3 regions of the Streptomyces sp. NPDC051018 genome follow, and region 1 is predicted to be linked to each of the others. Evidence: predicted binding sites of a transcription regulator. Region 1 holds the regulator's gene; each other region holds the start of a gene.
What was found. The regulator HrcA, encoded in region 1, represses chaperone genes, less so after heat shock. The targets are predictions, from matches to a motif close to TTNGCACTCNGNNNNNCNGAGTGCNAA.
Positions count from the first base shown of each region.

Region 2: a site for HrcA is predicted at 3,796-3,822, ahead of groL (chaperonin GroEL). Genes of this name have one in related genera too.
Region 3: a site for HrcA is predicted at 5,387-5,413, ahead of groES (co-chaperone GroES). Genes of this name have one in related genera too.

Region 1 covers NZ_JBITFN010000001.1:43,900-54,451, reverse strand. The annotation lists gene ACIBCM_RS00225 (carbohydrate kinase family protein) at 1-523, opposite strand, end outside; gene ACIBCM_RS00220 (adenosine deaminase) at 1,077-2,084, opposite strand; gene ACIBCM_RS00215 (ribonuclease Z) at 2,102-3,010, opposite strand; gene ACIBCM_RS00210 (histidine triad nucleotide-binding protein) at 3,022-3,381, opposite strand; gene ACIBCM_RS00205 (hypothetical protein) at 4,057-4,704, opposite strand; gene ACIBCM_RS00200 (hypothetical protein) at 4,727-5,155, shown strand; gene ACIBCM_RS00195 (16S rRNA (uracil(1498)-N(3))-methyltransferase) at 5,341-6,084, opposite strand; gene ACIBCM_RS00190 (nitronate monooxygenase) at 6,081-7,304, opposite strand; gene dnaJ (molecular chaperone DnaJ) at 7,636-8,769, opposite strand; gene hrcA (heat-inducible transcriptional repressor HrcA) at 8,770-9,798, opposite strand; gene ACIBCM_RS00175 (MBL fold metallo-hydrolase) at 9,977-10,552, shown strand, end outside.
Region 2 covers NZ_JBITFN010000007.1:2,894-13,445, reverse strand. The annotation lists gene ACIBCM_RS14010 (hypothetical protein) at 1-1,316, shown strand, start outside; gene groL (chaperonin GroEL) at 2,045-3,667, opposite strand; gene ACIBCM_RS14000 (cold-shock protein) at 4,179-4,382, opposite strand; gene ACIBCM_RS13995 (MoaD/ThiS family protein) at 5,297-5,572, opposite strand; gene thrC (threonine synthase) at 5,591-6,877, opposite strand; SAM riboswitch class I at 6,895-7,059, opposite strand; gene ACIBCM_RS13985 (glucosyl-3-phosphoglycerate synthase) at 7,252-8,196, shown strand; gene ACIBCM_RS13980 (hypothetical protein) at 8,235-8,627, shown strand; gene ACIBCM_RS13975 (trehalose-6-phosphate synthase) at 8,657-10,063, shown strand; gene ACIBCM_RS13970 (SigE family RNA polymerase sigma factor) at 10,272-10,552, shown strand, end outside.
Region 3 covers NZ_JBITFN010000010.1:279,391-289,942, reverse strand. The annotation lists gene ACIBCM_RS19810 (MOSC domain-containing protein) at 1-250, shown strand, start outside; gene ACIBCM_RS19805 (SDR family NAD(P)-dependent oxidoreductase) at 425-1,198, shown strand; gene ACIBCM_RS19800 (hydroxyacid dehydrogenase) at 1,961-2,947, shown strand; gene groL (chaperonin GroEL) at 3,151-4,776, opposite strand; gene groES (co-chaperone GroES) at 4,930-5,238, opposite strand; gene ACIBCM_RS19785 (hypothetical protein) at 5,623-6,219, opposite strand; gene ACIBCM_RS19780 (polysaccharide deacetylase family protein) at 6,433-7,419, opposite strand; gene ACIBCM_RS19775 (SAM-dependent methyltransferase) at 7,561-8,790, shown strand; gene ACIBCM_RS19770 (hypothetical protein) at 8,792-9,445, shown strand; gene ACIBCM_RS19765 (hypothetical protein) at 9,518-10,207, opposite strand; gene ACIBCM_RS19760 (RNA polymerase sigma factor) at 10,403-10,552, opposite strand, start outside.

The DNA of each region.
Region 1 (10,552 bases):
TTCCCTTGCGCGCCGCCTGGGCGATCCAGTCGGCGCGGCCGGGCGTCAGGGAGGCGACGGCCGCTCGGGAACGCGGCGGGTGGTCGGGGGCGGACTCGGGCGGAGGCGCCTCGTGGCCGTGGGACACCATCGTGCGCTCGCCCTCGTACGCCATGGACACGGTGACGGGCGAGTGCCAGCCGGGCACGGTGCGCGACAGGGACAGATCGATGCCCTCGCCCTGTTCGAGGGCGTCCCAGCAGTACTCCCCGTAGTGGTCGTCCCCGAACGCCGCCGCGAGCGAGGTCCGCAGGCCGAGCCGGGCGAGCGCGGTGGCCATATTGGCCACTCCGCCGGGGCTGGAGCCCATGCCCCGCGCCCAGGACTCGGTACCGCGGACCGGCGCGGAGTCCAGTCCGGTGAAGATGATGTCCAGGAAGACGGTTCCCGTGAGGTACACGTCGCAGCCGGGGTCCGCGGGGGTACGGAGGGCGGCCAGGGGGTCGACACAGGGGGATGGGAGGACGGTGTCCGCGGCCGGGATGCCGTCGAGGCGGGCATGGGGACCGAGGCGCGGGCCGTGGATACCGCGCGTGCCGTGCGGGCCGGATGAGCCCGGGGTGCCGTCCGGACTGGGCTGCTCTCCGTGTCGGGTCGTCACCGCGCCCCTCCTGTGCCTGGTGCAGGTCAGGCCAGTGTGCCAAATCCACGCGCAGGGGCGCGCGTGACGGCGCGCGGGAGGGGAGCGTGCGCCCCTGTCGGGGCGGTCACGGCCGGGCGGGGCACGACAGCAGAGCGTGGCGGGCTGTGGGCGGGCCGCACACGGGCCGTCCCGGGGGCCGGGCAGGCCGCGGGCACGAGTCGGACGCGGGCACGAGATCCGGACGAGATCCGGACGCGGTGCGTCGGGAGACGGCACCGGCCCGGGGTCCCACCCCGCCGGGCGTCCGTCCCCGACCGGCCATGGACACGCCCGCCATCCCCCGCAGACCACGAACACACCGGCCATGGGCGACAAAGGCCCTGCGGGTCCGGGAGCGGGCGCCGGCCGGACGGTCCGGACAGGCCCCGCCCCCGCCCCCGCGCGTCCGGTGCCGCTACTCGGGCGGCCGCACCCCGAAGTCGTACGCCTCCACCTCGGCGATCAGCCGCGCCCGCCGCTCCTCGTCGTCCTCCAGGAAGGACACCTCGAACGAGTTCCGCGCCAGTTCGCGCAACCGCTCGTCGTCCAGTCCCAGCGCCTCGCGCACCGCGTGGAAGGTGTCACCGATGTAGCCGCCGAAGTACGCGGGGTCGTCGGAGTTGACCGTGCACAGCAGCCCGGCGTCCATCATGTCCCGCAACGGGTGCTCCTCCAGCATGTCGATGGCCCGCAGCCGTACGTTCGACAGGGGGCACAGCGTCAGCGGAATCCGCTCCCGGGCCAGCCGTTCCACGAGCTCCCGGTCCTCCGTGCAGCGCAGCCCGTGGTCGATCCGCTCCACGCCCAGGACGTCCAGGGCCTCGCGGATGTACGACGGCGGGCCCTCCTCCCCCGCGTGGGCGACCTTGCGCAGTCCGAGGGCCTCGGCGGCGGCGTACACCTCGCGGAACTTCGACGGCGGATGCCCCGCCTCCGCCGAGTCCAGGCCGACGGCCGTGATGTGGTGGAGGTACGGCTTCGCCTCGTCCAGGGTCCGCATGGCGGACTCGGCGGACTCGTCCCGCAGGAAGCACATGATCAGCCGGCCCGAGATGCCGTACCGCTCCTCGCCCGTGGCCAGCGCGCGGGCCAGCCCCTCGACGACCGTGCCGATGGGGACGCCCCGGGCCGTGTGCGCCTGCGGATCGAAGAAGATCTCGGCGTGGCGGACGCCTTGGGCGGCGGCGCGGGCGAGATAGGCGTCGGCGAGTTCGGTGAAGTCGTCGTGGGTCCGCAGGACCGCCGTCAGACCGTAGTAGAGGTCGAGGAAGGACTGGAGGTCCTGGAAGAGATAGGCGCGGCGCAGCTCCTCGGTGTCCCGGTACGGCAGTTCCACGCCGTTGCGCGCGGCGAGCGCGAAGGCGAGTTCGGGTTCCAGGGTGCCTTCGATGTGCACATGGAGTTCGGCTTTGGGCAGCGGCACGGGGGTGACCTCGTCGTTCAGGGGGTGCGTTTGGGGAGCGGAACGCGCAGCAGGTCGGTGGCGACGGTGAGTTCTCCGTCGAACCCGGCCGCGCGCGCCTGCCGCTCGAACTCTCCGGCGTCGGTGTAACGCTGTGAGAAGTGTGTGAGTACGAGGTGGCGTACGCCCGCGTCCCGCGCCGCGCGGGCGGCCTGTCCCGCCGTCAGATGGCCGTGGTCGAGGGCGAGCTGCTCGTCCTGGTCGAGGAATGTCGACTCGATGACGAGCATGTCGCAGCCCTCCGCGAGGGCGTGGACGCCGTCGCAGAGCCTGGTGTCCATGACGAACGCGAACCTCTGGCCCCGGCGGACCTCGCTGACCTGCTGGAGCGTGACGCCGCCGAACACGCCCTCGCGCTGGAGCCGGCCCACGTCCGGGCCCGTGATGCCGTGGGCGGCGAGCCTCTCGGGCAGGATCCGACGGCCGTCCGGCTCGGTGATCCGGTAGCCGTACGACTCGACGGGGTGCGACAGCCGACGGGCCTCGATCCGGTACGAGGGTGTCTCGGCGAGGACCCCGTCGGCGGTGACGGGGCCCTCGGTCAGTGACACGGTCTCGCGGTAGGCCGTCGCGTACCGCAGCCGCTCGAAGAACTTCCGGCCGCTTCCCGGGTAGTGCGCGGTGATCTCGTGCGGGACGCGGTCCAGGTTGATCCGCTGGATCACTCCCGCGAGTCCAAGGGAGTGGTCACCGTGGAAGTGGGTGACGCAGATCCGGTTGATGTCGTGCGCGGCGACCCCGGCGCGGAGCATCTGGCGCTGGGTTCCCTCGCCGGGATCGAACAGGATGCCGTCGGCGTCCCAGCGCAGAAAGTAGCCGTTGTGGTTGCGGTGCCGGGTGGGCACCTGGCTGGCGGTGCCGAGCACCACGAGTTCTCGTACGGACACGCCGGTCGCCGCTATCCCGGGGGCCAGGCGAAGCCACGGCCGCCGAGGAGGTGGGCGTGCGCGTGGAACACCGTCTGCCCGGCGCCGGACCCGGTGTTGAACACGATCCGGTACCCGGTGCCGTCGGCCTTCTCCTCCGCGGCGACCTCCCCCGCCTCCCGCAGCACATCCGCCGCGAGAGCGGGCTCGGCCGCGGCGAGCGAGGCGGCGTCCGGGTAGTGGGCCCGCGGGATGACGAGTACATGGGTGGGCGCCTGGGGATTGATGTCCCGGAACGCGACGACGGTCTCGGTCTCCCGCACGATCGTCGCCGGCACCTCCCCCGCGACGATCTTGCAGAACAGGCAGTCAGCCTGCGGTTCTCCCGCCATTGCCGGGGTTCCTCCTCGTTTCCGACCGATACGCCAGCATGGTATCCACCACGCTTCCCCCGCCCGCCCCCCACCGGCACCCGAAGGCCAGGTGCACAGTCCCGGCCCCACCTCACCGCCCTCCAGGGCGCACCGCGCACATCCAGCGCCGCCGGCGTTCGAGGCGCACCGCGCACACCCCGCCGTACCGCCCTCCAAGGCGCGATGCGCACAACCCGCGCCGTCGGCGCCCGAAGGCCCGGCCCACACTCCCGGTCGACCCCACCGCCCTCCAAGGCGCGGCGCGCACATTCAGCCTCGCCGCCCTCCAAGGCGCCATGCGCACAACGAGCCTCGCCGGCGTTTGAGGCGCGGCCACAATCCCAGCACCACTGCCCCTCAAAGCGCGGCGCACACCCCGCTCTCCCGCCCTCCAAGGCGCGGCGCGCACATTCAGCCTCGCCGGCGTTTGAGGCGCGGGGTCCGGGGCAGAGCCCCGGAAAGGGCCCGAGCCCGGCAGGAGGGCTGCGGCGCAGGCCACCCGAGCCACGGCAACCCGGAGCAACCGGACCCCGGGACCCACCCGGGCCACCGGACAGCCGGGCAACCGGACCCCGGGACCCACCCGGGCCACCCGCCCGTCCGGCGATCGAGGACGTACGGGGTGACGGACCCCGGTCACCACAACTCCACCGCCTACTTCTCGGGCGTCACCGTCACCGTCTCCGTCACCGTGACGGTCACCTCCGGCCGCCCCCCGGGCCGCTCCGTCCGGGACGGCATACCCCCTCCGCCCCCGCTCTCCCCCGCGCTCTCACCCCCGCACTCACCGAGGTACCTCGCCTCGAAGGCGAGCTCGCCGTTCACCCGCGCGGTCATCCGTCCCCGTACGCAGACACCCGAACGCTCGTCCGTCACCGTGCCCTTGAGCGTGATCCGCTGCCCGGAACCGGTCTCTCCCTCGCAGTCGACGGTCGCGGCGGCGCGCCCGCCCGGGGACGCGGAGGGCGACGCGGACGAACCGCTTCCGCCGGCCCCCTCAAGCGTCGCCGTACAGCTGAACCAGCTCACGTCGAACCCCACCCGCTCCAGCGTCCTCGTCGCCGTACGGTCGGTGGTGACGGCGACGGCGGCGGAACTGAGCCCATCGGCCGAGGGCTCACAGCCCGCCACCCCCGCCACTACCGCAACCACCGTGCCCGCGACGCCGATCGCCGCCCACAGCCGCCGAAGGCGCCCGCGCGCCGAGGCCGTTGTCGTCCCCCGGGTCGTTCCCCGGTCCATGCCCAGCATGGGGGAAGCCTGGCAGCGGGCGGCGAGGAGTAAAAGAGTGGTTGCGGACACAGACGGCCCGTACGGTCGGAGGATGGGACGAAAGCTGATCCGCCCGCGCCGGCTCGTCGTCGACTCCGACACCGTCTGCGTGTGGACCGTGCGCCATCGCCACGGAACCTCGGGCCCGGACGGCAGCCGCACCTGCCATACGGTGCTGTCGCTCTGGCGGGAGGGCACGAAGTCCCGTCTGGGCATCGTGTTCTCCCAGGCCGAGGGCCGTGTCATCGCGGACGGTTACGTCGACCACGGCGCGCTCGGCGACTCGGCGCACCACTGGCTGAACCTCCACGAGCCGGGTGTCGTACGCCGGTTCGCGGACGAGGCCGCGGCACGGGGACTGCTGCCGGCCGCCGGTTCGGCTCCGGGAAACCGGGAGGTGGACGGCTGGCCGCTGTTCGACGCGGTGGTGGCCGGGAGCGGGGCCGGTGACACCGCGCTCGCCACCCGTACGGACGGCTGACCGGCCCGGGACGCGGCCGGACCCCACTCCGCCGTAGAGGACGACCGGTCCTGTACGGACAGCCGGGCCCAGAGGGACGGTTACCCCTCCGTACGGCGACGCCCGTACGAACACCCGCCCCGTACGTACCGTCGAGCCCGCCCTCGGGGTCCCACCCCCGGTCAAACCGGCAACGTTCCGCCCGGCTACGACCAGCGTCCCGTGCGCCCCAGCAGCAGCGCGACCCCCGCCGTACCCGCCGTGGAGGTCCGCAGCACGCTCCGGCCCAGCCGGTACGGCTTGGCCCCCGCCGCCGCGAACACCGCCAGTTCCTCCGGTGAGACGCCTCCCTCCGGGCCCACGACCAGCACGATCGAGCCCTCGGACGGCAGGGGTGCCGTGGCGAGGGGCTCCGCGCCCTCCTCGTGGAGCACGGCGGCGAAGTCGGCTCCGGCGAGAAGGGCCGCGATCTCCTTGGTCGTCGCCGCGTCCGCGACCTCGGGGAAGCGGAGCCTGCGCGACTGCTTGCCCGCCTCCCGGGCGGTGGCCCGCCACTTGGCGAGGGACTTGGCCCCGCGCTCGCCCCTCCACTGGGTGATACAGCGCGCGGCGGCCCACGGCACGATCGCGTCGACACCCGTCTCGGTCATGGTCTCGACGGCGAGTTCGCCGCGATCGCCCTTGGGAAGGGCCTGGACGACGGTGATACGGGGCACGGGCTCGGGCTCCACCGGAAGGCTCTGCACCCGCACGGTCAGCCGGTCCTTGCCCTCGGTGCTCAGGACGGCTCCGGCCGCGCCCCGGCCGAGGCCGTCCGTCAGAACGATCTCCTCGCCGGGCTGGAGCCGCCGTACGGAGACGGCGTGCCGCCCCTCGGGCCCGTCCAGGGTGAGGACCGAGCCGGGGCCCTCGCCCTCCAGTGTGCCGACGACGAACACGGGCGCGGTCATCCGGACACCTCCCCCGACAGCAGGTCACGCGCTCCCCGTCCGGTGTCCCGGCGGGGAACGCCTCCGGGACCGGTCCCGCCGCCCGTCACCGGGGGCTCACCGCTGGCGCCTCCCCCGGGGTCCGTGCCGGAGACATCCGCGGCCGGCCCGGGGGCGCCCGGCCCGGCGGCCGTCTCCTCCATGAGCACCTCCACCAGCCGCCCCGCCGGCAGATCGCGTGCCAGCCGGTGCCCCTGCCCGGCCCACAGCGACATGCCCTGCGCGTCCCCCGCCCTCGCCGCCGCCTTGCGCAGCCCGCTCGTCAGATGGTGGACCTGGGGGTAGGCGGCGGGGGCGTACGGGCCGTGTTCGCGCATAAAGCGGTTCACGAGCCCGCGCGCGGGCCGCCCGGAGAAGGCCCGGGTGAGATCGGTCCGGGCGAAGAGCGGGTTGGTCATCGCCTGCTTGTGCAGGGGGTGCGCGCCGGACTCGGGGCAGACCACGAACGCGGTGCCGAGCTGCGCCGCCGTCGCCCCGGCCGCCAGGACGGCCGCGATCTGGCTGCCGCGCATCAGACCGCCGGCGGCGATGATCGGCAGCCGTACGCTCTCCCGTACGAGGGTGATCAGCGTGAGCAGGCCGATGCCGGTGCCGTCCCTCGTGGGGTCGTCCCGGTGGGTGCCCTGGTGTCCCCCGGCCTCGATGCCCTGGACGCAGACGGCGTCCGCGCCCGCCCACTGCGCGACCTGCGCCTCCTCGGGTGTGGTGACCGTGACGACGGTCAGGGTGCCCGCCTTGGCGAAGGATTCGAGCACCTCCTGGCCCGGGCAGCCGAAGGTGAAGGAGACGACCGGCACGGGGTCGTCCCGCAGGATGGCGAGCTTGGCCTCGTAGCCGTCGTCGCCGCCGGACTCGGGGTCGCCGAGCGGGGTCTCGTACCAGGAGGCCTCTCCCGCGAGCTGATGCCGGTAGACCTCCACCGTCGCGGCGTCGGCGCTCTGCTGCTGCGGCATGAAGAGGTTCACTCCGAAGGGCCGTCCCGTGAGCCCCCGGATCTGTTTGATCTCCTGGTACATGCCGTCCGTGGTCTTGTACCCGGCGGCGAGGAAGCCGAGCCCTCCTGCGTCGGACACGGCGGCGGCCAGCTGGGGACCCGACGCGCCGCCCGCCATGGGGGCCTGCACGATCGGACAGCGGCGGAGATCGGTCAGTACGGAGGACGCGGGGGGCGCGGAGGACATGCAGGCATCGTGCCACCGTGGGCCCGATACCGCCGAATCGGGCCCGGTACGCCCCGGGGGAGGCGGGTTTACCTGCTCATGGCCCCTCGGTCCGGATCCGTACGGTCACGGGGAAGGCCGCGGTCCGACCGGTGGCACGCCGTGACCGGGCGCCGGACCGCCACCGCGAGGCCGCGCAGGTCCGCGGGACCGACGGCACGTTGCCGGGCAGGTCCGCGGGACCGCGATGCGCTGCGGACGTACGCGACGGCCGCGCGCGCTCCCCCGCCCGGGTACGGCGACAGCACCCGGCCCCTGCCCGGACCCGCTAAGCCGTACCGCCGGCTGCGGCCTACCGGCCGTTGAACGCGTCCTTCAAACGGGAGAACAGCCCCTGCTGCCCCGGCTGGAACTGCCCCATCGGGCGCTCCTCGCCCCGTAGCTTCGCCAGCTCCCGCAGCAGCCGCTCCTGCTCCGCGTCCAGCTTCGACGGGGTGGTGACCTCGACATGGACGATGAGATCGCCGCGTCCGCCGCCCCGGAGATGGGTGACCCCGCGCGTGTGCAGCGGGATCGACTGCCCGGACTGGGTCCCCGGGCGGATGTCGACCTCCTCCATGCCGTCCAGCGTCTCCAGCGGCACCTTCGTACCGAGCGCGCCCGCCGTCATCGGAATGGTCACCGTGCAGTGCAGATCGTCGCCCCGGCGCTGGAACACCGGGTGCGGCAGCTCGTGGATCTCGACGTACAGATCGCCCGCGGGCCCGCCACCGGGGCCGACCTCGCCCTCGCCGGCGAGCTGGATCCGGGTGCCGTTGTCGACACCGGCGGGGATCTTCACCGTCAGGGTTCGGCGGGAACGGACCCGGCCGTCGCCCGCGCACTCGGGGCACGGGGTCGGGACGACGGTCCCGAAGCCCTGGCACTGGGGGCAGGGGCGGGAGGTCATGACCTGGCCCAGGAAGGACCGGGTCACCTGCGAGACCTCACCGCGGCCACGGCACATGTCACAGGTCTGGGCGGAGGTGCCCGGGGCCGCGCCCTCGCCGCTGCACGTCGTACAGACGACGGCGGTGTCGACCTGGATGTCCTTCGTCGTGCCGAAGGCGGCCTCGTTGAGCTCGATCTCCAGGCGGATCATGGCGTCCTGGCCCCGGCGCGTACGCGAACGCGGGCCGCGCTGGGACGCCGTGCCGAAGAAGGCGTCCATGATGTCCGAGAAATTCCCGAACCCTCCGGCGCCGAAACCGCCCGCGCCGCCGCCCGCCTGGGACAGCGGGTCGCCGCCGAGGTCGTAGACCTGCTTCTTCTGCGGGTCCGAGAGCACCTCGTAGGCGGCGTTGATCTCCTTGAACCGCTCCTGCGTCTTCGGATCGGGATTGACGTCCGGGTGGAGCTCACGCGCGAGCCGCCGGAATGCCTTCTTGATCTCGTCCTGCGATGCGTCGCGGCGTACGCCGAGTACGGCGTAGTAGTCCGTGGCCACTTACGACTCCGCCAGGATCTGTCCGACGTAACGTGCCACTGCGCGTACCGCTCCCATCGTTCCGGGGTAGTCCATGCGGGTCGGTCCGACCACGCCGAGTTTGGCGACTGCCTCGTCGCCCGAACCGTAGCCGACGGCGACCACGGAGGTGGAGTTGAGCCCCTCGTAGGCATTCTCGTGACCGATCCTCACGGTCATGCCCATTCCGCCCGACTCCTTGGCCTCGCCGAGGAGCTTGAGGAGGACGACATGCTCCTCCAGCGCCTCCAGCACGGGCCTGATCGTGAGCGGGAAGTCGTGCCCGAAGCGGGTCAGATTGGCGGTGCCGCCGATCATCAGCCGCTCCTCGGTCTCCTCGACCAGAGTTTCGAGGAGGGTGGAGAGCACGGTGGAGACCGTACCCCGGTCCTCCGGCTCCTCGAAGGAGTCGGGAAGGTCCTGCACCAGCTGCGGCACATCCGCGAATCTGCGTCCCACGACCCTGCTGTTGAGCCGGGCGCGCAGATCCGCGAGGGCGGTGTCCCCGAAGGGCGCGGGACAGTCGATCATGCGCTGCTCGACCCGTCCGGTGTCCGTGATCAGCACGAGCATCAGCCGCGCGGGCGCGAGGGAGAGCAGTTCGACATGGCGGACGGTGGACCGGGTGAGCGAGGGGTACTGCACGATCGCGACCTGGCGGGTCAGCTGCGCCAGCAGCCGTACCGTACGGCCGACGACGTCGTCGAGGTCGACGGCTCCGTCCAGGAAGCTCTGGATCGCGCGGCGCTCGGCCGAGGACAGGGGCTTGACCCCGGCGAGCCGGTCGACGAAGAGGCGGTACCCCTTGTCGGTGGGGATGCGTCCGGCGCTGGTGTGGGGCTGGGCGATGAAGCCCTCCTCCTCCAGCACGGCCATGTCGTTGCGCACGGTGGCCGGGGAGACGCCGAGCTTGTGGCGCTCGGTGAGCGCCTTGGAGCCGACGGGCTCCTCGGTGCCGACATAGTCCTGGACGATGGCGCGCAGCACCTCGAGTCTGCGTTCGCTGAGCATCGCGCACACCTCCAGCTGATGTCCCTCGGTGGTTCTCCGGTCACTGCCTGGCACTCACGCCGTCCGAGTGCCAGTAATTTCCCCGTGCCAGTGTACGGCTGCCCGGTACGGCGCCAGCAAGGGCGGCCAACCACGCTACCGTGCGCCCTGTCCTGGTCTTTGCCAGTAGCGTCGCGCTATGGACGTCGGTTGGGAAGACCTCGGCTGGGAGCGTCTCGCCGAGGGGGTGGGCAGGCGTCGCCTCCCTGGCTGGGACGCGACCTGTGGGCTCGTCGTCGGCACGGAGGGCGTACTCCTGTACGACACGGGCTCGACGCTCCGCGAGGGCGCGGAGCTACGGGCGCAGGCGGAGGCCCTGCTGGGGGCCACAGGCCCCGGGGAGGGCCCCGCGGGCGGGGGCGGAGGCGGAGCGGCCGTCCGGCGGGTGACCCATATCGCGCTGAGCCATCCGCACTTCGACCATGTCATGGGCACCGCGGCCTTCGCGGGCGCGGAGGTGTACGGAGCGGTGGGGGTCGACGCGCTGCTGCGGCGGGAGCGGGACGCGCTGCGCTCGGACGCCGCACGCCATGGGGTGCCCGAGGACGAGGCCGCCCGGGCCGCGGACCTGCTGGTCGCGCCGACGCACCTGGTCACCGGGGAGCGGACGCTGGACCTCGGCAGCCGTCAGGTGCTGCTGGCGAATGTGGGCCCCGGCCACACGGGCCACGATCTGGTGGTCCTGGTGCCGGGGAGCCCGGAAGTCGTCTTCTGC
Region 2 (10,552 bases), on a different contig from region 1:
CGATCGATGTGACGGTCACCGACGCCCTGGGCAGGACGACCACGCGGAAGGACGCGGGCACGCTGAACTTCACGCTGGAGCCGACGATCACCGGTCTGACGTTCGGCACACCGGCGTGGGACGACCTCAACGCACGGGCACAGGGCAATCTGGTGGGAATCCAGCCCGGTTCCGGTGATCTCGTGCCGCTGCCCGGTCCGGGCAGGGAGGTGGAGATCACCCGTGTGGCACCGCACGGCGTCCATACGGCGAGCGTCGACGACCAGGGCCGGTTCGCCGCTGTCATCCCGGTCTCCCGGCAGTACTCGGACTTCGACGTCAGGTTCTCCGAGCACAGCGAGACGGTCGACGGAAGCGTCCTCAGCCGCGGTGAGCCCGCGCCGGTCGCGACCCGTGCGATGACGCTGACGGGAGACGCCGACAAGGACCGGGTCCTGCCCGGTGAGAAGGTGACCATCAGCGGCCGGGCGCTGTTCGACGGCGTCCCCGCCGCGAACACCGAGGTGCGGGTGGGCTTCGCCCAGTACGGCACTCCCCAGCCTCTCGGCCGGCAGACCGTGACCACGGACGCGGACGGACGCTACAGCGCCGTGGTCCCGGGCGTGTCCTCCATGGGCTACAACGGCTGGGCCGTGGTTCCGGCCAACCCGTTCGTCATCGGCCTGGCCACGGGTCCGCTGGCGCTCCCCAACGAGGTCTCCCTGCGGTCGAGCGTGTCCATGGCCGGCGACGGCTATGTCACGGCGAACGGGTCGCTCCGCGGCACGTTCCGGACCGACCAGTGGGACAGCGTGCCGTACGGGCATCAGAAGGTGCAGCTCCAGCACTCGGCCGACGGCAGGACGTGGAAGGCCGTGAAGACCGGCGACGTCCTGGTCGGCAGGGAGTCGTGGACGCCCTTCCAGCTGAGGCTGAAGGGGCTCAACGGCTACTACCGGGTGGTCGCCGTCACCAGTGACGACTTCGCGGGCGCGACCGGTCCGGTCACCCGGCTCTCGCGCACCGCGACCCGGATCACCGGTGTCAACGCGGTTCCGGAGCCGATCCGCAAGGGCGCGGTGATCACCGTCACCGGCGCGCTGAGCGAGAAGTCGGGGGCTACCTACCGGGCTCTGCCCAGGCAGCGGGTGGCGCTGGTGGTCAAGTGGAAGAACAGCAGCAAGTGGTCGGTCGCGGCCTGGGGTACGACGGATTCCAAGGGCCGGGTCTCGCTGAGGGCGAAGCCCTCCATGGACGGCACCTGGACGATCCAGTACACCGCTGACGCCACCCACTTCGACTCGATCGGCACGGGCGACTTCGTCGACGTGCGCTGACCGTGTACGTCCGCTGACCGACCGGGCGGGACCGCGGTGACCGCGGTTCCCGCCGGGGGGGGGCGGGCGACGACCACCTCGCAGTCGTGGCGACCTCCCAGCCCTCGGGACCGCAGTCTGGACAGCAGGGGTCGCGGTCCGACGGGGGTCACCGTCAAGGTCCGGTCGGGCCGGGGACCGGTAGCCGCTGCGGTCCGTCCGGACCGCTCGCGGTCCCGCTCTCGGGTCCGGTTGCGACTGCGGCTGCGGCTGCGGCCGAGGACCCGGCGACGGCGACCGGAACGCAGGGGGCCCGCGGTTCCCGCCGCGAGGTCGGGCGGCTGCGGCCTGGACGACAGGGGGTCGCGGTCCGACGGGGGTCACCGTCAAGGTCCGGTGCGGCCGGGGACCGGTAGCCGCTGCGGTCCGTCCGGACCGCTCGCGGTCCCGCTCCCGGGTCCGGTTGCGACTGCGGCTGCGGCTGCGGTCGATGGCCCGGCGACGGCGACGGCCACCAACCCTGCCCCGGCCGACGGCCGGCCACCGTGGACTGCGGTCACCGCGGCAACGGTGATCCGGGTACGCCCACGGCCGTGGCCGTCGCCCCGGCCGGGGCCACCGTCAAGGTCCGGTCCGGCCGGGGTCAACCGTAACGCCGAAGGGCGGCACCCCCCTGGGAGTGGGGGTGCCGCCCTTCGTATGTACTGCGGTACTGCGGGTCACGCCATGGTCCGCTGATCCGGGAAGGATCAGAAGTCCATGTCACCGCCCGGCATGCCGCCCGGGGCGGCCGCGGCGGCCTTCTCCGGCTTGTCGGCGATGACGGCCTCGGTGGTGAGGAACAGCGCGGCGATCGACGCGGCGTTCTGCAGCGCCGAGCGGGTCACCTTCGCCGGGTCGAGGATGCCCTCGGCGATCATGTCCACGTACTCGCCGGTCGCGGCGTTGAGGCCGTGACCCGGGGTGAGGTTGCGGACCTTCTCGACGACGACGCCGCCCTCAAGACCGCCGTTGACGGCGATCTGCTTGAGCGGGGCCTCCAGCGCGAGCTTGACGGCGTTGGCACCGGTGGCCTCGTCGCCGTCCAGCTCCAGCTTCTCGAAGACGGAGGATGCCTGGAGCAGGGCGACGCCACCGCCGGCGACGATGCCCTCCTCGACGGCCGCCTTCGCGTTGCGAACGGCGTCCTCGATGCGGTGCTTGCGCTCCTTCAGCTCGACCTCGGTCGCGGCACCGGCCTTGATGACGGCGACGCCGCCGGCCAGCTTCGCGAGGCGCTCCTGGAGCTTCTCACGGTCGTAGTCCGAGTCGGAGTTCTCGATCTCGGCGCGGATCTGGTTGACCCGGCCGGCGACCTGGTCGCTGTCCCCGGCACCGTCGACGATGGTGGTCTCGTCCTTGGTGATGACGACCTTGCGGGCGCGGCCGAGCAGGTCCAGGCCCGCGTTCTCCAGCTTGAGGCCGACCTCCTCGGAGATGACCGTGCCGCCGGTGAGGATGGCGATGTCGTTCAGCATCGCCTTGCGGCGGTCACCGAAGCCCGGGGCCTTGACGGCGACGGACTTGAAGGTGCCGCGGATCTTGTTGACGATCAGCGTGGACAGGGCCTCGGCCTCGACGTCCTCGGCGATGATCAGCAGGGGCTTGCCCGACTGCATGACCTTCTCCAGCAGCGGGAGCAGGTCCTTGACCGAGGAGATCTTGGAGTTGACGACCAGGATGTACGGGTCGTCGAGCGCGGCCTCCATGCGCTCCATGTCGGTCGCGAAGTACGCCGAGATGTAGCCCTTGTCGAAGCGCATGCCCTCCGTCAGCTCAAGCTCCAGACCGAAGGTCTGGGACTCCTCGACGGTGATGACGCCTTCCTTGCCGACCTTGTCCATGGCCTCGGCGATCAGCTCGCCGATCTGGACGTCGCCGGCGGAGATGGAGGCGGTGGAGGCGATCTGCTCCTTGGTCTCCACATCCTTGGCCTGCTCCAGCAGGGCACCGGAGACGGCCTCGACGGCCTTCTCGATGCCGCGCTTCAGGGCCATGGGGTTGGCGCCGGCCGCGACGTTGCGCAGGCCCTCGCGTACGAGCGCCTGGGCGAGGACGGTCGCGGTGGTCGTACCGTCACCGGCGACGTCGTCCGTCTTCTTCGCGACCTCCTTGACCAGCTCGGCGCCGATCTTCTCGTACGGGTCCTCGAGCTCGATCTCCTTGGCGATGGACACACCATCGTTGGTGATCGTGGGGGCGCCCCACTTCTTCTCGAGAACGACGTTACGGCCCTTGGGGCCAAGGGTGACCTTGACGGCGTCGGCGAGCTGGTTCATCCCGCGCTCGAGACCGCGCCGTGCCTCCTCGTCGAACGCGATGATCTTTGCCATGTGAAGTGTCCTCCACGGACTGGGGTCGGAAGCTCAGGGACCGCGCTGGCGCCCGCGACGGACGGCCTGCCGCACCGGGTGACTCCTTGCGCCACTGCGGCGGGCGGGCCTCACCGACCCGGTCCTCGGTAGCACTCTCACTCGTAGAGTGCTAACGCCAATGATTAGCACTCGGCACCTGTGAGTGCAAGCGGCTGAGGTGACACGGCTCCCCGTCTCCCCCTCCCGGGGGCTCGCGCCGGGAGGCGGCACCGGAAGCACGGCTCTCCGGACATCGGAGGGGGCCGCATGCGCAGGAAACGGGCCATACCCGCACAAAAGCTGCCGACGCACGGAAGGGGCAGCCGTACGGAGGGGCCAGCCGTACGAGCCCGTCACACGGAGGGGGCAGCCGTACGGGCCCGTCATACGGAAAGCGCACGGGCGCACGCGTGTGGGGTCCGCATCCCGTCGGGGATGCGGACCCCACATGCGTGAAGCGCGTCGGAAGCCGCGCGTCCGGGATCGGGACTCAGACCGCGAGCTTGACCATGTCGGCCTGCGGGCCCTTCTGTCCCTGCGAGATCTCGAACTCGACTCGCTGACCCTCTTCCAGGGTGCGGTACCCGTCCATCTGGATGGCGCTGTAGTGGACGAAAACATCCGCACCACCGTCGACCGCGATGAAGCCGTAGCCCTTCTCCGCGTTGAACCACTTGACGGTGCCCTGAGCCATGCCTAACTCCCCTATTACTGGCCCTTGCACAGGACCGCACCTCGCGGACCCGGGTCATACCTCACGCCGGAACGCGTCGACCGCGGCTGAATGTATCTGCCCAACTGCCCTCTGCAACAGGTCAATCGGACGAGAATTCCTGGAACCTACGATCGGGTAATTGGTCTGAATTCAAGAAATTCCGGGGCAAATCAGGCCGAACAAAGGACACTTACGAGACAAAACGATGGCCCACTTTGGCTGCTTCTTATCGCGGCCGGGCGCATTCTCGTGGGCGGGCGGCGCGGGCGGTGAAGGGGCGTTCCCCAACTGTAGCGCGCTCAACCATGCAGAATTGCCCCCTCCGGATGTCTCACGGAGGGGGCAATCGCAATGACTCTGCGTAAATAACACTTCGTCAGCCGGACCCGGCCGGGGTGAGGTCGACGGGGCGGCGTCGACCGGGTGGACCGGGGCGGGCCCGGATCGTGGGGTGGGCGAGAGCGTGCCCGGAGCGACGGGGCGGGGCCGACGGCCCGACCCGGCTGGGCAGGATCGACCGGGATGACCCGGTGGGACCCGGGCGGGAGGCCCGCCGGGCGGGCCGGCCGGACTCCGGCGGCCTGACCCGGCCGGACCACGCGGGGCTCAGCCCGCCGGGACCCGGCCACCGGGACCAGGGCGGCCAGACCTGAGCTACGAGGGCCCGCCGGGCGGACCGGCCGGACCCGGCCGGGGCGGAACCGACGGGGCGGACCGGCCGGATCCCGGCGGGATCAGTCCGGCCGGGCGGGGTCCGGCGCCAGGTGGGGCCGGAAGGGACCCGGCCCGGCGGACCCGGGCGGCCCCGGCCGAGACCCGGCGGGCTCAGGACGGCCCGGCGGACCGGGCCCCGTCCGCGAGGCACCCCGCGGGGCCTCCGGCCCTCTCGGGGCTCAGCCGCCCGCGACCGCCGGGATGATCGAGATCCCCGCGCCATCGGGCGTCACCGTCTCCAGCCCCTGCTCGAAGCGGACGTCGTCGTCGTTGACGTACACGTTCACAAAGCGACGCAGCTTCCCCTGGTCGTCCAGGACGCGCGCGGCGATACCGGTGTGGTTCTTCTCCAGGTCGGCGATGACCTCGGCGAGGTTGGCGCCCTCGGCGGCGACCTCGGCCCGGCCGCCGGTGTATGTGCGCAGGATGGTCGGGATGCGGACCTTGACGCTCATCTTCGGATCTCCCAGGGGTTATTGGTTGGCCAGGCCCGCGGCGCGAAACGCGTCCAGACTCGGGCGGATGGTCGCCGTGGGACCGGCGGTGGGCGCTACCGCGTCCAGGGTCTTGAGGCCGTCGCCGGTGTTGAGGACGACGGTGGTGAGGGCCGGGTCGAGCACGCCCGCGTCGAGCAGCTTCCTGGTGACCCCCACGGTCACCCCGCCCGCGGTCTCCGCGAAGATGCCCTCGGTCCGGGCGAGCAGCTTGATCGCCTCGACGACCTGCTCGTCGTCGACGTCCTCCACCGCGCCGCCGGTACGGCGGGTGATGTCCAGGACATAGGGGCCGTCCGCGGGGTTGCCGATGGCCAGCGACTTCACGATGGTGTCGGGCTTGACCGGGCGTACGACGTCATGGCCGGCCTTGTAGGCCGCGGAGACCGGGGAGCAGCCCTCGGCCTGAGCTCCGATGATCTTGTACGGGCGGTCCTCGACCAGCCCCAGCCCGATCAGCTCCTGGAGCCCCTTGTCGATCTTGGTGAGCTGGGAGCCGGAGGCGACGGGGATGACGATCTGGTCGGGGATGCGCCAGCCGAGCTGTTCGCAGATCTCGTACGCGAGGGTCTTGGAACCCTCGCCGTAGTACGGGCGGAGGTTGACGTTGACGAAGCCCCAGCCCTCGCCGAGCGGGTCGCCGATCAGCTCGGAGCAGAAGCGGTTCACATCGTCGTAGGTGCCCTCGATACCGACCAGCTCACCGCCGTAGACCGCGGCCATGACGACCTTGCCCTGCTCCAGGTCGTGCGGGATGAAGACGCAGGAGCGGAAGCCGGCGCGGGCCGCGGCGGCGCCGACGGCGCCCGCGAGATTGCCGGTGGAGGAGCAGGAGAGGGTGGTGAAGCCGAAGGCGCGGGCGGCCTCGACGGCGATGGCGACGACCCGGTCCTTGAAGGAGTGCGTCGGGTTGCCGGAGTCGTCCTTGACGTACAGACCGCCGGTGACGCCCAGTTCGCGGGCGAGGTTGTCGGCCTTGACGAGCTGGGTGAAGCCGGGGTTGATGCCGGGCTTGTCCGCCACATCGGCGGGTACGGGCAGCAGGGGCGCGTAACGCCAGATGTTCTCCGGGCCGGCCTCGATGCGCTTGCGGAGTCCCTCCGGGTCGCCGACCGGCAGGTCGTACGCGACTTCCAGAGGGCCGAAACAGGAGGCACAGGCGAAGATCGGGCCGAGTGGGAAGCGCTTGCCGCATTCGCGGCACGAGAGGGCGGCCGCGGGTCCGAGATCGAGGGAGGTGGTGCTGGTGCCGGTCTGCACAGCCATGGAGGCGAGGCCCTTTCTCCTCATCTTCCTCATGACGCATCTCGCCATGAGACGGATTTGGCACCTTCCCTAGCCGGGAGCCTCGCGGCGCTGACGCACCGAACGTGCTGTCGCGACGGAGACCGGCTGGAGGGTTGCCGGGGCTTCAACGGGCCGTTTCCCTCTGCCCCTCTGGATGAGCGGTATTCGATTGTGGGTTTCGATTTTCGATTATGGGTTTCGGTTGGGTGTTTCGATTGTTGAACTGTTGAACGCCGGACCCCCGGCATGCGACGGTCAGGCGCGTTGTTCAAGACTGTAACCGAAGGTCCGGACGGTTGAGATAGTCGTCCGAACCGCGAGATGGATCACACAGAGTACCCGGAGAGTCGAACGTGCTCGATGAAGTGGAGCGCTGGCTGGCGTCGCGCTCGTGGTCGGCGGCCGACCGCCCGCCCGCCCGGCTGACGGCCGCCAAGGCCGCGCGGGGCACGACCGTGAGCGTCGTGCTGCCCGCCCTCAACGAGGAGGCGACGGTCGGTGACATCGTCACCGTGATCCGCCGGGAGCTGATGGAGGCGGTGCCGCTCGTCGACGAGCTGGTGGTGATCGACTCGGGCTCCTCCGACCGTACGGGGGAGGTGGCCGCGGCGGCGGGCGCGCGGGTGGTCCACCGGGACGCGATCCTGCCCCGGATACCCGCCCTGCCCGGCAAGGGCGAGGTGCTGTGGCGCTCGCTGCTGGTGACCCGGGGTGACGTCGTCTGCTTCGTCGACGCCGATCTGCGGGACTTCTCCGCCGACTTCGTCTCCGGGACCGTCGGACCGCTGCTGACCGATCCGGGGGTGCAGTTCGTCAAGGCGACCTACGACCGTCCGCTCGGCGATCTCGACGGTCAGGGCGGCCGGGTGACCGAGCTGGTGGCCCGTCCGCTGCTGAATCTGCACTGGCCGCTGCTCGCCGGGTTCGTCCAGCCGCTCGGCGGCGAGTACGCGGCCAGGCGCTCACTGCTGGAGCGGCTGCCGTTCCCCGTCGGCTACGGGGTGGAGCTGGGGCTGCTCGTCGACGCGCTCCACACGGTGGGCCTCGACGCCCTGGCGCAGGTGGACGTGGGCTCGCGCAAGCACCGCCACCAGGACGGCCGGGCGCTGGGCCGGATGGCCGCGGCGATCTACCGGACCGCGCAAGTGCGGCTCTCGCGCGGGCACTTGGTACGGCCCGCTCTGACCCAGTTCGAGCGCGGCGGGGACGGCTTCGTGCCGAGGACGCACCCTGTGGACACGGAGGAACGCCCGCCGATGCGCGAGATCGGTGAGTATGCGGCGCGTCACGCCGCATAACCGGGAAGTTGTCCCATATGTAGCTGAATATCCTATGTATGGCTTTTCAACGCCCTCGGAGGGCTCTGCGCCGCGCGCTGCGGCTCACCCTCGTCCTCGGCACACTCGTCCTCAGCACCCTCGTCCTCAGCACGCTCGTCCTCGGCACTCTCGCCCTCGGCGGAGTGGCCACCGCCGCCGGCGCACCGCCCGGCGCGCTGCCCCCGGCCCTGGCCCCGGCCGACGAGGGCCATGGCACGGAGCAGCTGTGGCTGCTCGGTGGGCTCGGGTTCGCGCTGGCCGCCGCCGGGGCCGTCGCGCTGGCCGCGGCACGCTCCCGGAGCGGTCGTGCCGGCGCCGGCACGCTCCCGGGGCGGCCTCGGCCGGGGCGGCACGCGGTCGGCGCAATGAGTGACCGACGGCACGCCGAGTGGCGCCGTACTCGCGTTTGAGCGGTTGCGGGACGGGCTAGGTTCGGCACATGGTCTCCGAGCCCCCCGCAGCCCCGGCCCGCGCCCGGGTCCTCGTCGCGTCCAACCGCGGCCCCGTCTCGTACACGCTCAACGACGACCACACCCTGGACGCCCGGCGCGGCGGCGGCGGACTGGTCTCCGGTCTCTCCGCGATCGGCTCGGACGCCGACTCCCTGTGGGTGTGCTCCGCGCTCGGCGCGGGCGACCGCGAGGCCGTGCGGCGCGGGGTCGGCGAGCCGGGTGTGCTGATGCTCGACATCGACGAGGCCGTCCACTCCGACGCGTACAACGGCATCGCGAACTCGGTGCTCTGGTTTGTCCACCACATGCTCTACCAGACTCCTCTGGAGCCCGTCTTCGACGAGGACTTCCGGCATCAGTGGCGCTCGTACGAGAGCTACAACCGGTCCTTCGCCCAGGCCCTGGCCGATCACGCGGAGGACGGCGCCGCCGTGCTGGTGCAGGACTACCATCTCGCGCTGGTGCCCGGGATGCTCCGGGAACTGCGGCCCGATCTGCGGATCGGGCACTTCTCGCACACTCCCTGGGCGCCCGTCGACTACTTCCGTCTGCTGCCCGACGACATCGCCGAGCAACTGCTGCGCGGCCTCCTCGGCGCGGACCGCACCTGCTTCCTGACCCGTCGCTGGGCCGAGGCGTTCACCGCGTGCTGTACGGAACTGCTGGGCCACGACGCCCTCAAGGGCACCCGGATCGGGGTGCACGGGCTCGGAGCGGACGCGGACTTCCTGCGCGAGCGCGCGCACCGGCCGGATGTGGAGGAGCGGATCACCGCCCTGCGCGAGCAGATCGGCTCCGGCCGCCGGACGATCGTGCGCGTCGACCGCACCGAACTGTCGAAGAACATCGTGCGCGGGCTCCTCGCCTACCGCCAGCTGCTGAGGTCCCGGCCCGAGTGGCGCGAGCAGGTGGTGCATGTCGCCTTCGCCTATCCGTCCCGCCAGGACCTGGCCGTCTACCGCGAGTACACGGCCGAGGTCCAGCGGGTCGCGGACGAGATCAACGAGGAGTACGGGACGGACGGCTGGACCCCCGTCGTCCTCCACGTCCGGGACGACTTCGCCCGCTCGCTCGCCGCGTACCGCCTCGCGGACGTGGCCCTCGTCAACCCGATCCGCGACGGGATGAACCTCGTCGCCAAGGAGATCCCGCTCGTCTCGGACCACGGCTGCGCGCTGGTCCTGTCCCGGGAGGCGGGCGCGTACGAGGAACTCGGCGAGGACTCCGTCACGGTCAATCCGTACGACGTGAGCGGCACCGCCGACGCGCTGCACGAGGCCCTGACCATGCCCGACGCGGAACGCTCGCACCGCTGCCGGCGACTCGCCGCCGCGGCGACCGCGCTGCCGCCCCAGCGCTGGTTCCTGGACCAGCTGGAGGCGCTGACCTCATAGCCGGGGCGGGCCCCGCCGCACGGCGGGTGCCGCCGTGTGCTTCCGCCGCCGTTTCTCCTTTCCCCGTTTCTCCTTTCCTCCTTTCCCCGTTTCTCCGTTCCTCCGTTCCTCCGTTCCTCGTTCCCCGTTCCCCGGAACCTCCCCGCGCCCCCAGGTCCTCGATAAGGGGAGACCGCCCATCCGAGGGCGGACGGGGAGTGGTCGGCGGATGAGGGACGGCAGGGACGATGCCTTCACGGCGTTCATGGACGCGCGCTACCGCTCGCTGCTGCGTACGGCCACGCTGCTGACCGGCGGCGGGTCCAGGGCCGAGGACCTCACCCAGGAGGCCCTGCTGCGGACCTACCGCGCCTGGCACCGGATCGGCCGGGCCGAGGCCGCGGAGGCGTATACCCGGACCACGATGGTCCGGCTGCTGGTCAAGGACCGGCGCCGGCGCTGGAACGGCGAGATCCCCGCCGAGCAACTGCCCGAGACCCCGCTGCCCGG
Region 3 (10,552 bases), on a different contig from region 1:
GGTCAAACGCTTCACGCGACAGGCCGAGCCCGGTGCGTATCTGAGGGTCGTCGAGCCCGGGGAGATCCGCTCGGGCGACCCGATCGAGATCGCGTACCGTCCGGACCACGGCGTGACGGTCTCCCTGACGTTCCGCGCCAAGAGCACCGAGCGGACCCTGCTGCCGTCGGTTCTCGCGGCGGGCGACGCGCTCCATCCGGAGCTCCTCCGCATCGCGCGCACGTACCAGGAGAAGTACCAGGAGAAGTAAGCGGTACCGGGAGCAGTGCGAGGGGCGTACGGGGTCCGCCTCATCCGCACCACTACCGTCTGCCGTACCACGAAGACCGGGGAATGACAGGGCAGTTCGTGGTCGTGGTGAAGGGGCGGCGGACGGGGAAGGTCCATACGCCGGACCGGCACGCGGGGCACTAACGTGCCGCCTATGACGACTGCACTGATTACGGGAGCGACCGCGGGGATCGGTGCCGCGTTCGCGCGGCGGCTCGCTGCCGATGGACGCAATCTGGTCCTGGTGGCCCGCGACACCAAGCGGCTGCAGGAGCAGGCGACCGAACTGCACGACCGCCACGGGATCGAGGCCGAGGTGCTGACGGCGGACCTCTCGCGGGACGCCGGGATCTCGGCGGTCGAGCAGCGGCTCGCCGATCGCCGCCACCCCGTGGATCTGCTGGTCAACAACGCGGGCTTCGGCAACAAGGGGCGCTTTCTCGAAGTGTCCATGGCGGATGAGCTGACGATGCTGAAGGTCCATTGCGAGGCCGTGCTGCGGCTCACGGCCGCCGCGGCCGGGCCGATGCGCGAGCGCGGCCGGGGCGGGGTGGTCAATGTGGCGTCGGTGGCGGCCTTTGTGCCCCGGGGGACCTATGGCGCGTCCAAGTCGTGGGTCGTGCAGTTCACCCAGGGCGTCGCACGGGACATGGCGGGGTCGGGGGTACGGCTGATGGCCCTGTGCCCCGGCTTCGTCCGCACCGAGTTCCATCAGCGGGCCGGGATGGGTACGGACAACATCCCCGGGTGGATGTGGCTGGACGCGGACAAGCTGGTGGAGGCCGCGCTCGCCGATCTGGCGCGCGGGAAGACGGTCTCCGTTCCCGACCCTCGGTACAAGGCGCTGATGGGAGCGGTGAAGCTCGCACCGCGCGGGCTGCTGGGCGGAATCACGTCCAAGACGGGCAGGAAGTACGGCCCGCGGTAAGCGCGTGGCCGCTGGTGCCCAGGCGGCCCCGGTCCGCTCCTCGATCGGCGCACCCGGCGGGGGCCCCGTCGCCAGGGCCGTCGCCACGCCCCTCCGCAGAACGGCGGCCCCGGTCACGACCAGGGCGATGACCGGTAACCCGGCGAGAACGAGAGCCGAACCGGGGCCGGGGACGACCGCGAGAACGAGAGCCGAGGCCAGGACGAGGGCCGGACTCAGGGCAAGAACAAGGGCAAGGGCCGGGGCCGAGGCGGGGAAGTGGGGCAGGCGGCGGCAGATGCCCGGTGCGGACGGGTTGAGCGGACCCGGCCGACCGGTGCGAAACAGCTTCATGGGTACCTCCGGCAAAGACATCAGCGGTCACGGAATGTGCAACACCCCTGCACGAGGAGTGCTGATACCACCATGCACCACGCCACTGACAGTGACGCCCGCCGAGCCGGAGCCAGGGGCGGAGCCGGAGTCCGGGCCCGTGCCGGAGCCGGGCCCGGAGGCCGGGTCACGCACAAGGACGGGGACCCGGAGGGGGATGAAAACCTGGACGGAGACGGGGACGGAGACGGAGACGGGGACATGCAGGAGGACGGCGGCTCGGGCAAGGGCGGAGGCATGGACATGGGCGGGGACGAGGGCAGGGACGGAGACGACGGAGGCGGAAACCGGGACCCCGCAAAGCTCCAGGGCCGGGACCCCGCAGGGCTCCGGGACCGGGACCCGGGAGGACTCCGGGGCCGGGACCCCCGCCCCGAGGTGCTGCTCGCCATGGAGCCCGGTATCGCCGAGCGGCTGTTCACCGACCGCCATCTCGCCCGGCTCACCGCGCTCGCCCGCACCGATCCCGGGCTGATCGCCCATCAGCTGACCGCCCCCGACCCCCGGATCGCAGCCGCGCTCGCCACGGCCGAAGTGCTGCTGACCTGCTGGGGAGCGCCCGAGCTGAACGCCGCCGTACTCGAAGCCGCTCCCCGGCTGCGCGCGGTCGTCCACGCGGCGGGTTCCGTGAAGCACCACATCACCGACGCCTGCTGGGAACGCGGGCTCGCGGTGTCCTCCGCCGCGTCGGCGAACGCACTGCCCGTGGCCGAGTACACGCTCGCCGCGATCCTCTTCTCGGGCAAGCGGGTCCTGCCCTCGGCCCGGCTCCACGCGGAGCTGCGCGGCGCCCACGACTGGCTGCGGGAGCTCGCGGACACGGGCAACTACCGCCGTACCGTGGGGATCGTCGGAGCGTCCCGGATCGGACGGCGGGTGATCGAGCTGCTGCGCCCGTTCGACGTACGGGTCCTGCTGTACGACCCTTACGCGACCGACGCGGAGGCGTCCGCGCTGGGTGTCGTACGCACCGATCTGGACGGGCTCTGCCGGCGCAGCGACATCGTCTCGGTCCATGCCCCGGAACTGGCGGCGACTCGCCATATGCTCGACGCCCGGCGGCTGGCGCTCATGCCGGACGGGGCCACCCTGATCAACACCTCGCGCGGTTCGCTGATCGACGGCGACGCACTGCTGGCGGAGCTGGTCTCGGGCCGTCTGTACGCCGTACTCGATGTGATGGAGCCGGAGGTTCCGGACGCGGACTCGCCCCTGTACACCCTGCCGAATGTGCTGCTGACCCCGCACATCGCGGGATCACTCGGCAATGAGCTGCACCGGATGGCGGATCTGGCCCTCGACGAGCTGGAGCGTTACGGGAAGGGGCTGCCGTTCGCCGAGCCGGTCCCGGCCGAAACGCTGGGACGCTCCGCGTAGGGCACGGGTGGCACGGGGGCGGGGCCAGCGGACCGCCCGACGACAGGCCCCCGGCCCACCGGAACCACCGGAACCACCGCGGCAGAAGACCCGAATCCCCGGGGCCCAGGCCCCGCCCCCACCCATACCACCCCGAAACGGACCGAGCCCGGTGCCCCCGCGACGGGGGCACCGGGCTCGGCCGTGGTGCGTGGCGAAATCGGTCAGTGGGAGTGACCGTGGCCGCCGTGTCCGGCGTCGGCCTCTTCCTCGGCCGGCTTCTCGACGACCAGGGTCTCGGTCGTGAGCAGCAGGGACGCGATGGACGCGGCGTTCTCCAGGGCGGAGCGAGTGACCTTGACCGGGTCGATGACACCGGCCTTCACCAGGTCGCCGTACTCGCCGGTCGCGGCGTTGAAGCCCTGGCCCTTGTCCAACTCGGCGACCTTGGAGGTGATGACATAGCCCTCAAGGCCGGCGTTCTCGGCGATCCAGCGCAGCGGCTCGACGGCGGAGCGGCGGACGACGGCGACACCGGTGGCCTCGTCGCCCTCCTTGCCCAGGTTGCCCTCCAGCACCTTGACGGCGTGGACGAGCGAGGAGCCACCACCGGAGACGATGCCCTCCTCGACCGCGGCGCGGGTCGCGGAGATGGCGTCCTCCAGACGGTGCTTCTTCTCCTTCAGCTCCACCTCGGTGGCGGCGCCGACCTTGATGACGCACACGCCGCCGGCCAGCTTCGCGAGGCGCTCCTGGAGCTTCTCGCGGTCCCAGTCGGAGTCGGTGGACTCGATCTCGGCCTTGATCTGGTTGATCCGGCCCTTGACGTCCTCGGCGTTGCCGCCGCCGTCGACGATGACCGTGTCGTCCTTGGTGATGGTGACGCGGCGGGCGGTGCCCAGTACGTCCAGACCGGCCTGGTCGAGCTTGAGACCGACCTCCTCTGCGATGACGGTGGCACCGGTGAGGGTGGCCATGTCCTGGAGCATCGCCTTGCGGCGGTCGCCGAAGCCGGGGGCCTTGACGGCCACGGCGTTGAACGTGCCGCGGATCTTGTTGACGACCAGGGTCGACAGCGCCTCGCCCTCGACGTCCTCGGCGATGATCAGCAGCGGCTTGGAGCCACCGGCCTGGATGACCTTCTCCAGGAGGGGCAGCAGATCCTGGATGGAAGAGATCTTGCCCTGGTTGATCAGGATGTACGGGTCGTCGAGGACGGCCTCCATACGCTCCTGGTCGGTCACCATGTACGGCGACAGGTAGCCCTTGTCGAAGGCCATGCCCTCGGTGAAGTCCAGCTCCAGACCGAAGGTGTTGGACTCCTCGACGGTGATGACACCGTCCTTGCCGACCTTGTCCATGGCTTCGCCGATCAGCTCACCGACCTGCTGGTCCTGAGCGGAGAGCGCGGCGACGGCGGCGATGTCGGCCTTGTCCTCGATCGGACGGGCGGTGGCGAGCAGCTCGTCGGACACGGCCTTGACGGCGGCGTCGATGCCCTTCTTCAGCGCGGCCGGGGAGGCACCGGCGGCGACATTGCGCAGACCCTCGCGGACCAGCGCCTGGGCCAGAACGGTGGCGGTGGTGGTGCCGTCACCCGCGATGTCGTTGGTCTTGGTCGCCACCTCCTTCACCAGCTGGGCGCCGAGGTTCTCGTACGGGTCCTCGACCTCGACCTCGCGGGCGATCGTCACACCGTCGTTGGTGATGGTGGGGGCGCCGAACTTCTTGTCGATGACGACATTGCGGCCACGGGGGCCGATCGTCACCTTGACGGTGTCGGCAAGCTTGTTGACGCCACGCTCGAGGGCGCGACGGGCGTCCTCGTCGAACTTCAGGATCTTCGCCATGAGAGCGTTCCTGTCCTCTTCTGAATACGAACTGCGCCCCCAGCGCCCGGATATGAGGTCAGCGGGGGCCAGGGGCGCAGATCAAGACAAACGGAGTACGTGCCGGGTACGGGGTTCGCGGGAGCGATCCCGTGAACCCCGACCTGTTCCGGCTTACTTCTCGACGATCGCGAGAACGTCGCGGGCCGAGAGGACGAGGTACTCCTCGCTGTTGTACTTCACCTCGGTGCCGCCGTACTTGCTGTAGAGCACGACATCGCCGGTCTTGACGTCGAGCGGCAGGCGCTCGCCGTTCTCGAAGCGGCCCGGGCCTACCGCGAGGACGACGCCCTCCTGGGGCTTCTCCTTCGCGGTGTCCGGGATGACCAGGCCGGAGGCCGTGGTCTGCTCGGCGTCGAGCGGCTGGACCACGATGCGGTCCTCAAGCGGCTTGATGGCAACCTTGGAGCTGGCGGTCGTCACGATCCGACCTCCCCCTTCGGAGATCTCACGGGGTTAACTGATCTAGAGGTGGCGACCAGGTCGATCCGTCGTCGCGGGTGCCGGACCTGCCCGTCGCTGTGTTGGCACTCTCCGGTGGGGAGTGCCAGAGCCGAGACTATGACTGCGATTAGCACTCGGTCAAGCGGAGTGCCAATGCGGCGGGCGTGGCGGGGGTACGACGGGGGCGATCAACAGGCATGCACGCCCCCTGGGGGCAGCCACTCGTACGGGTTTCCCGGCGCCGGATCCCCGCCGGTCCCGGTACGGAGGCGGCACGCCCCCGGCGGTCCCGCGGACGCTTCCGGCGAGCCCGACCCGCCCGACCCGGCCAACTCTGCCGGCCCTGTCGGCCCGCGTGCCCTCTCAGGGAACACGGCCGCCCGGGCGGGACGGGTGGACGGTCCGGCGGGGGTGCGCGGGGGAGTCACGGACGCGGTGGACGCGGTGGATACGGTCCAGCAGACGCGTCGTGGATTCGGTCAGCGCCGGGGCGCGCATCCCCCGCGAAGACGCTCCCGTGCCGGCACGGGGGTGCACCGAGCGCCCGGCGGGCGAGGCGGCCGTCTCGCCCGTGGCCTTCCGCACCGGGGTCCGCCGAGAGCCGTACGCGGGCGGTCCGGGGTCTCCGGGCCGGGTCTCCCCGGCTCCCGGCCCGGCCTTCTCCGCGCCCGGCCCGGGCATGGCTGCTTCCCCGCCCGGCCCGGACAGGGCCCCTTCCGCGCCCGATCCGCCGGACCGCCCTCCCCCGGGCCCGGGGCGGGCACCACCGGCCCGGGCACCACCCGCGCCGGTCGCGCCGTTGTGGGAGTGAACCGCCTTGCGCCCGAGCCGTTCGATGGGGTCGACGGAGACGGCGGGGTCCATGGACGGCGGCAGGCAGCCGGCGGTTCCGGACATCACCCCGGCCACCACCGCGAGAGCCCCGGCCCATCCCCTGACGAGGCCGGGGACTCGCGTCATGCCCGCCCCTCCCCGACAGGCCGCCCGGGCGCCCCGCTCCAGCCCGGACGGAACAACTCCGATAGTTCCGGCAACGGCGACGACTTCAACAACGACAGCCACGGCAACGACTGCGCCGACAGAGGCTGCTGCTGCTGAATCGTCAAGGACATGAGGATTCTGTGGGTGCCGTGGGCTCTGCGGGCGCACAGGCAAGGACCCCCGGACGACGGCTCATACGTAGTCCTCCAGCCTGGCCACGGCGTACCCCTTGTCCGTCACGGTCTTCATGACCTGGCGGATCATGTCGGGCATGGAGCCCTTCCAGTCGTCGCGGCCCCGGAAGTGCGTGAGGATGATGTCGCCCGGATGGAGGTCCCGGTCCCACTCCCGCCACTCCATGTGGTCGGGGAACGCCTCGGCGGCCCACAGCGGCACCGCCTTGATGCCGCAGGACTGGGCGGCGCGCAGGGTGTCCTCGTTGTAATTGCCGTACGGCGGGCGGAAGAGCGGGGGGCGCTTCCCGTACCGCTTCTGGAGGATGTCCTGCTGGCCGCAGATCTCCTTGCGCTGCGCGGCGTACGAGAGGCCGGGCAGATAGCGGTGGTTGAGGGTGTGATTGTGCAGGGGGACACCACGGTCGCGCATCCGGCGGAAGTAGCCGTAGTCACTGCTGACCAGATAGTCGCTGAGGAAGGCGCTGTACGGGATCTGGAGGTCGCTCATCATGCGGAGCAGCTCGGGGTCCTTCTCCGCGCCGTCGTCGATCGTCAGGAAGACGATCTTCTCCTTCACCGGCACCGTCGTGAAGACCGGCGGCAAGGACGCGCCACCCTTCACCTCGAAGCCCTTGCGGGTGGTGAGCTTGGGCTTGACGGTGGGCGGCTGGGGCGCGGGCAGCGGCGTCTTGGCGAGCCCCCACTTCCTGGCCGCCGTGGCGCGTGCGGCCTGGGTGCGCTTGACCCGGTTCACATACGCGGCCAGCGAACCGGCGGGCCCCGCCTGCCGCGCCGCCTGGTCCGCCTTCTCGACCTGTTCGGCCTCGGCGTGCTGCCCGGGCTGCTGTTTCGCGCCGACCCGGCCGTCCGGGACCTCGGCGGCACAGGCCGAGCCGAGGAATCCGGCGAGCAGGGCGGCCGCGACCGCCCGGCGCCGGGAGCGGCCCCGGGCGGCCCCCGGACCGCCTCTCCCGGCCGTTGCCGCGCGGCCGATGCCCTGCATTACCGCACTGTTTCCGTTTTGTCTGACTAGCTGCATGGCGCCGGATCCTGTCAGCACGGATCCGTACGAGCCGGACGACACCGCCACCACCTGCGGACCGTGACCCTCCTGGCCGACAGGGGACACCGCTCCTGGCCCACAATGGACCGGGTGAACGACCTCTCCGCGCTCCTCACCGACGAGGGCCAGGCCCTGCTCACCCGGCTCCGCGACCACGACCCCTCGCAGGAGCTGGCGCTCGCCACCCGGCTGCGCCGCGACCACCCGGCCGACCTGGTCTCCGCCGCCCTCGGCCAGGCCCGGCTGCGCCAGCGGGCGGTGGCGAAGTTCGGCGCGGAGGACGCGTACCGCATGTACTTCACACCGAACGGTGTCGAGCAGGCCACCCGGAGACCGGTCGCCGAGTACCGTGCCGCCCGTTTCACCGCGCTCGGGGTGCGCTCGGTGGCGGATCTGTGCAGCGGTGTCGGCGGTGACGCGATCGCCCTGGCCCGCGCGGGCATCCGGGTGCTGGCGGTGGACCGCGACCCGCTGACCGCCTCCGCCGTCCGCGCCAACGCCGAAGCGCTCGGGCTGGCGGATCTGATCGAGGTCCGGTGCGCGGATGTGACCGAGACCGACACCTCCGCGTACGACGCCGTCTTCGTCGATCCGGCCCGCCGGGGCGGCAGGGGCCGGGTGTTCGACCCGGAGGCGTACTCCCCGCCGCTCTCCTGGGCGATCGACGCCGCCCGCGCCCGTCCCCACGCGGCACTCAAGATCGCGCCGGGTGTCCCCCATGAACTGGTCCCCGACGATTTCGCGGCGGAGTGGATCTCGTACGGGGGCGAGGTGAAGGAGGCCGTGCTGTGGTCCGGCACGGCTCCGCGGGCCGTCACCGCGACCCTGCTCCCCGGTCCGTACACCCTGACCGGCCGGGGCCTGCCGAACCCCCCGGTCCGTCCCGTCGGCCGCTATCTCCACGAGCCGGACGGCGCCGTCATCCGCGCGCATCTGGTCGCCGAGGCCGCCGAGGAGCTGGAGGGCGGGCTGATCGACGAGACGATCGCGTACATCACGTCCGATGCGCTGCGGCCGGTGCCGTACGCCACCGCGTACGAGATCACCGACCGGCTGCCCTTCGGTCTGAAGCGGCTCAAGGCGCTGGTGCGCGAGCGCGGGATCGGGTCGCTGACGGTGAAGAAGCGCGGCTCGGCGGTGGAGCCGGAGGAAGTGCGCCGCAGGGTGAAGCCCCAGGGACCGAACGCGGCGACCGTCTTTCTGACCAGGATCGCCGGAGCCCCCTCGATGCTGATCGGCCGACCCGTATCCGCATCGGCCGAGACCTCTGAGGAATCAGCCGGAACCCCCAAGAGCGAAGGGACTTCCTGAAATGCCCCTGCATCCCGAAGGCATGCTGACGACCGGACCTTTGATACAGATCGTCGGGGCGGCTGCGAGCGGGCCGGATCCGCTGGAGTGGCAGGTCCTGCGGTTCCAGCGGACCACGCGGACCGAGTACTGGGAGGCGTCCTGGCGGCACCCGCTCCAGCCGCTCGCGTCCCAGCTCGACTATCTCGCGATGACCCTGACACCCGAGTTGTTCGCGCGGTGTCCACCGGCGGAACGAGAGATGTGGACGAAGGCGGCGGACGGCAGGCCGATCACCGAGTTCATGACGGATCTGGCGATGCTGCTGAGGCTGACCGACCGGCAGGCGGACACACCGTACGACGAGGTTCCGCTCGCGGGCTGGGAGGCCCGGGCCCGGTTCCCGCTGCTGATGAACCTGGACGCCTGGGCGTACGACGGTGAGTACGGCTCCTTCGCCGAGAGCCATCAGAACTGGCTCGACAATGAACACCCCAACTGCGAGTGGGATGTCGTTCCCATGCTCGGGCAGGCGGTGGAGGCGCTGGCGCTCGTCTCACGGTTCGAGGGCTTCGGCGAGGCGCTGCTCGCGCACGCGTCCGGCGCGACGGCCGCCACGCTGTCGACCGTGGTCGCTCTCGGTGCCGCACATCTGAAAGACCGTCACCGGGCCTGAGAGGACTCCTCCGGCGTGCTCTCGTCGTGTCCTCGCTGTGCCCTCGCCGGGCCCGTGCCCCCGGTCATCGGCTCAGCGGTGGGCTCCGCCGCGTTCACGGGCCGGTACCACCGTGAGCAGCCCGGCCGCCCAGCGGTGGTGGTCGATCGCCTTGATCAGGCCGAGCACACCCGCCGCGCAGAGGATGAGACCCGTCCCCAGGGCGAACGCGAACAGGCTGTACGTCGTACGGCCGGTGTCCCGCGCGGGGTCGGCGCTCGCGGGCGCGAGGGTGGTGAGCCACAGACCACCCGTGGTGAGCGCCAGGGACACGAGGAGCCAGGACACGACCGAACCGGTTCTCTGATGGCGGGTGTCCCCCGCCGGGTCGACGGCCACCGCCGCCCACTGCCGGAGCAGCGCGCGTACGGCCCGGTCGCGGCGGACACCGACGACCAGGGCGGCCACCGACGGCACGAGCGCCAGCAGAGCCAGGAGGCAGGTGACGACGGCGAAGATCACCGTGAACCCGTCCACGGTGTCGTCCAGCGAGATCAGCGCGGTGCTCAGCAGGGCCCAGGCCAGTTCACATCCGGCCACCACCAGTAACAGGAGCAGCAGCCGCACCGGGCCGACGGACCGTCGGGTCAACTCCTCCAGGGCCCGTGTCCGGTCGGCGAGCAGGGTCTCGCGGTCCGGGCGCCGGGGCGCGGTCCGGGCGCCCGTGCAGCGGGGGTGCCCCGGCCCGGACGGCGGGGGTGGAGGTGGGGGGAGCTCCGGCATGCGCGCGAGACTATCGGCCGCGACGGGGTCCGCCGGGGTCAACTCGCATGATCCACAAGGAGCTTGCCGTTCCGGGCCCGTGGTCCTCGCCCGCCGTACGGAGGGCAGCCGGCCGCTCACCGGACTCAGCCGGCAGCCGACGGCCTTCAGCACTCGGCTCTCGGCTCTCTGCCCTCTGCCCTCTGCCTTTGGCCGTCAGCCGTCCAGGAGGGCCGCGCGGACCAGCAGCAGATCCCGTTCCCGTTCGTTGCGGGTCAGCGCGGCGGCGCGCTCGATCTCCTCGCGTGCCTCGTCGACGCGGCCGAGCCGGGCCAGCAGATCGCCCCGCACGCTCGGCAGCAGGTG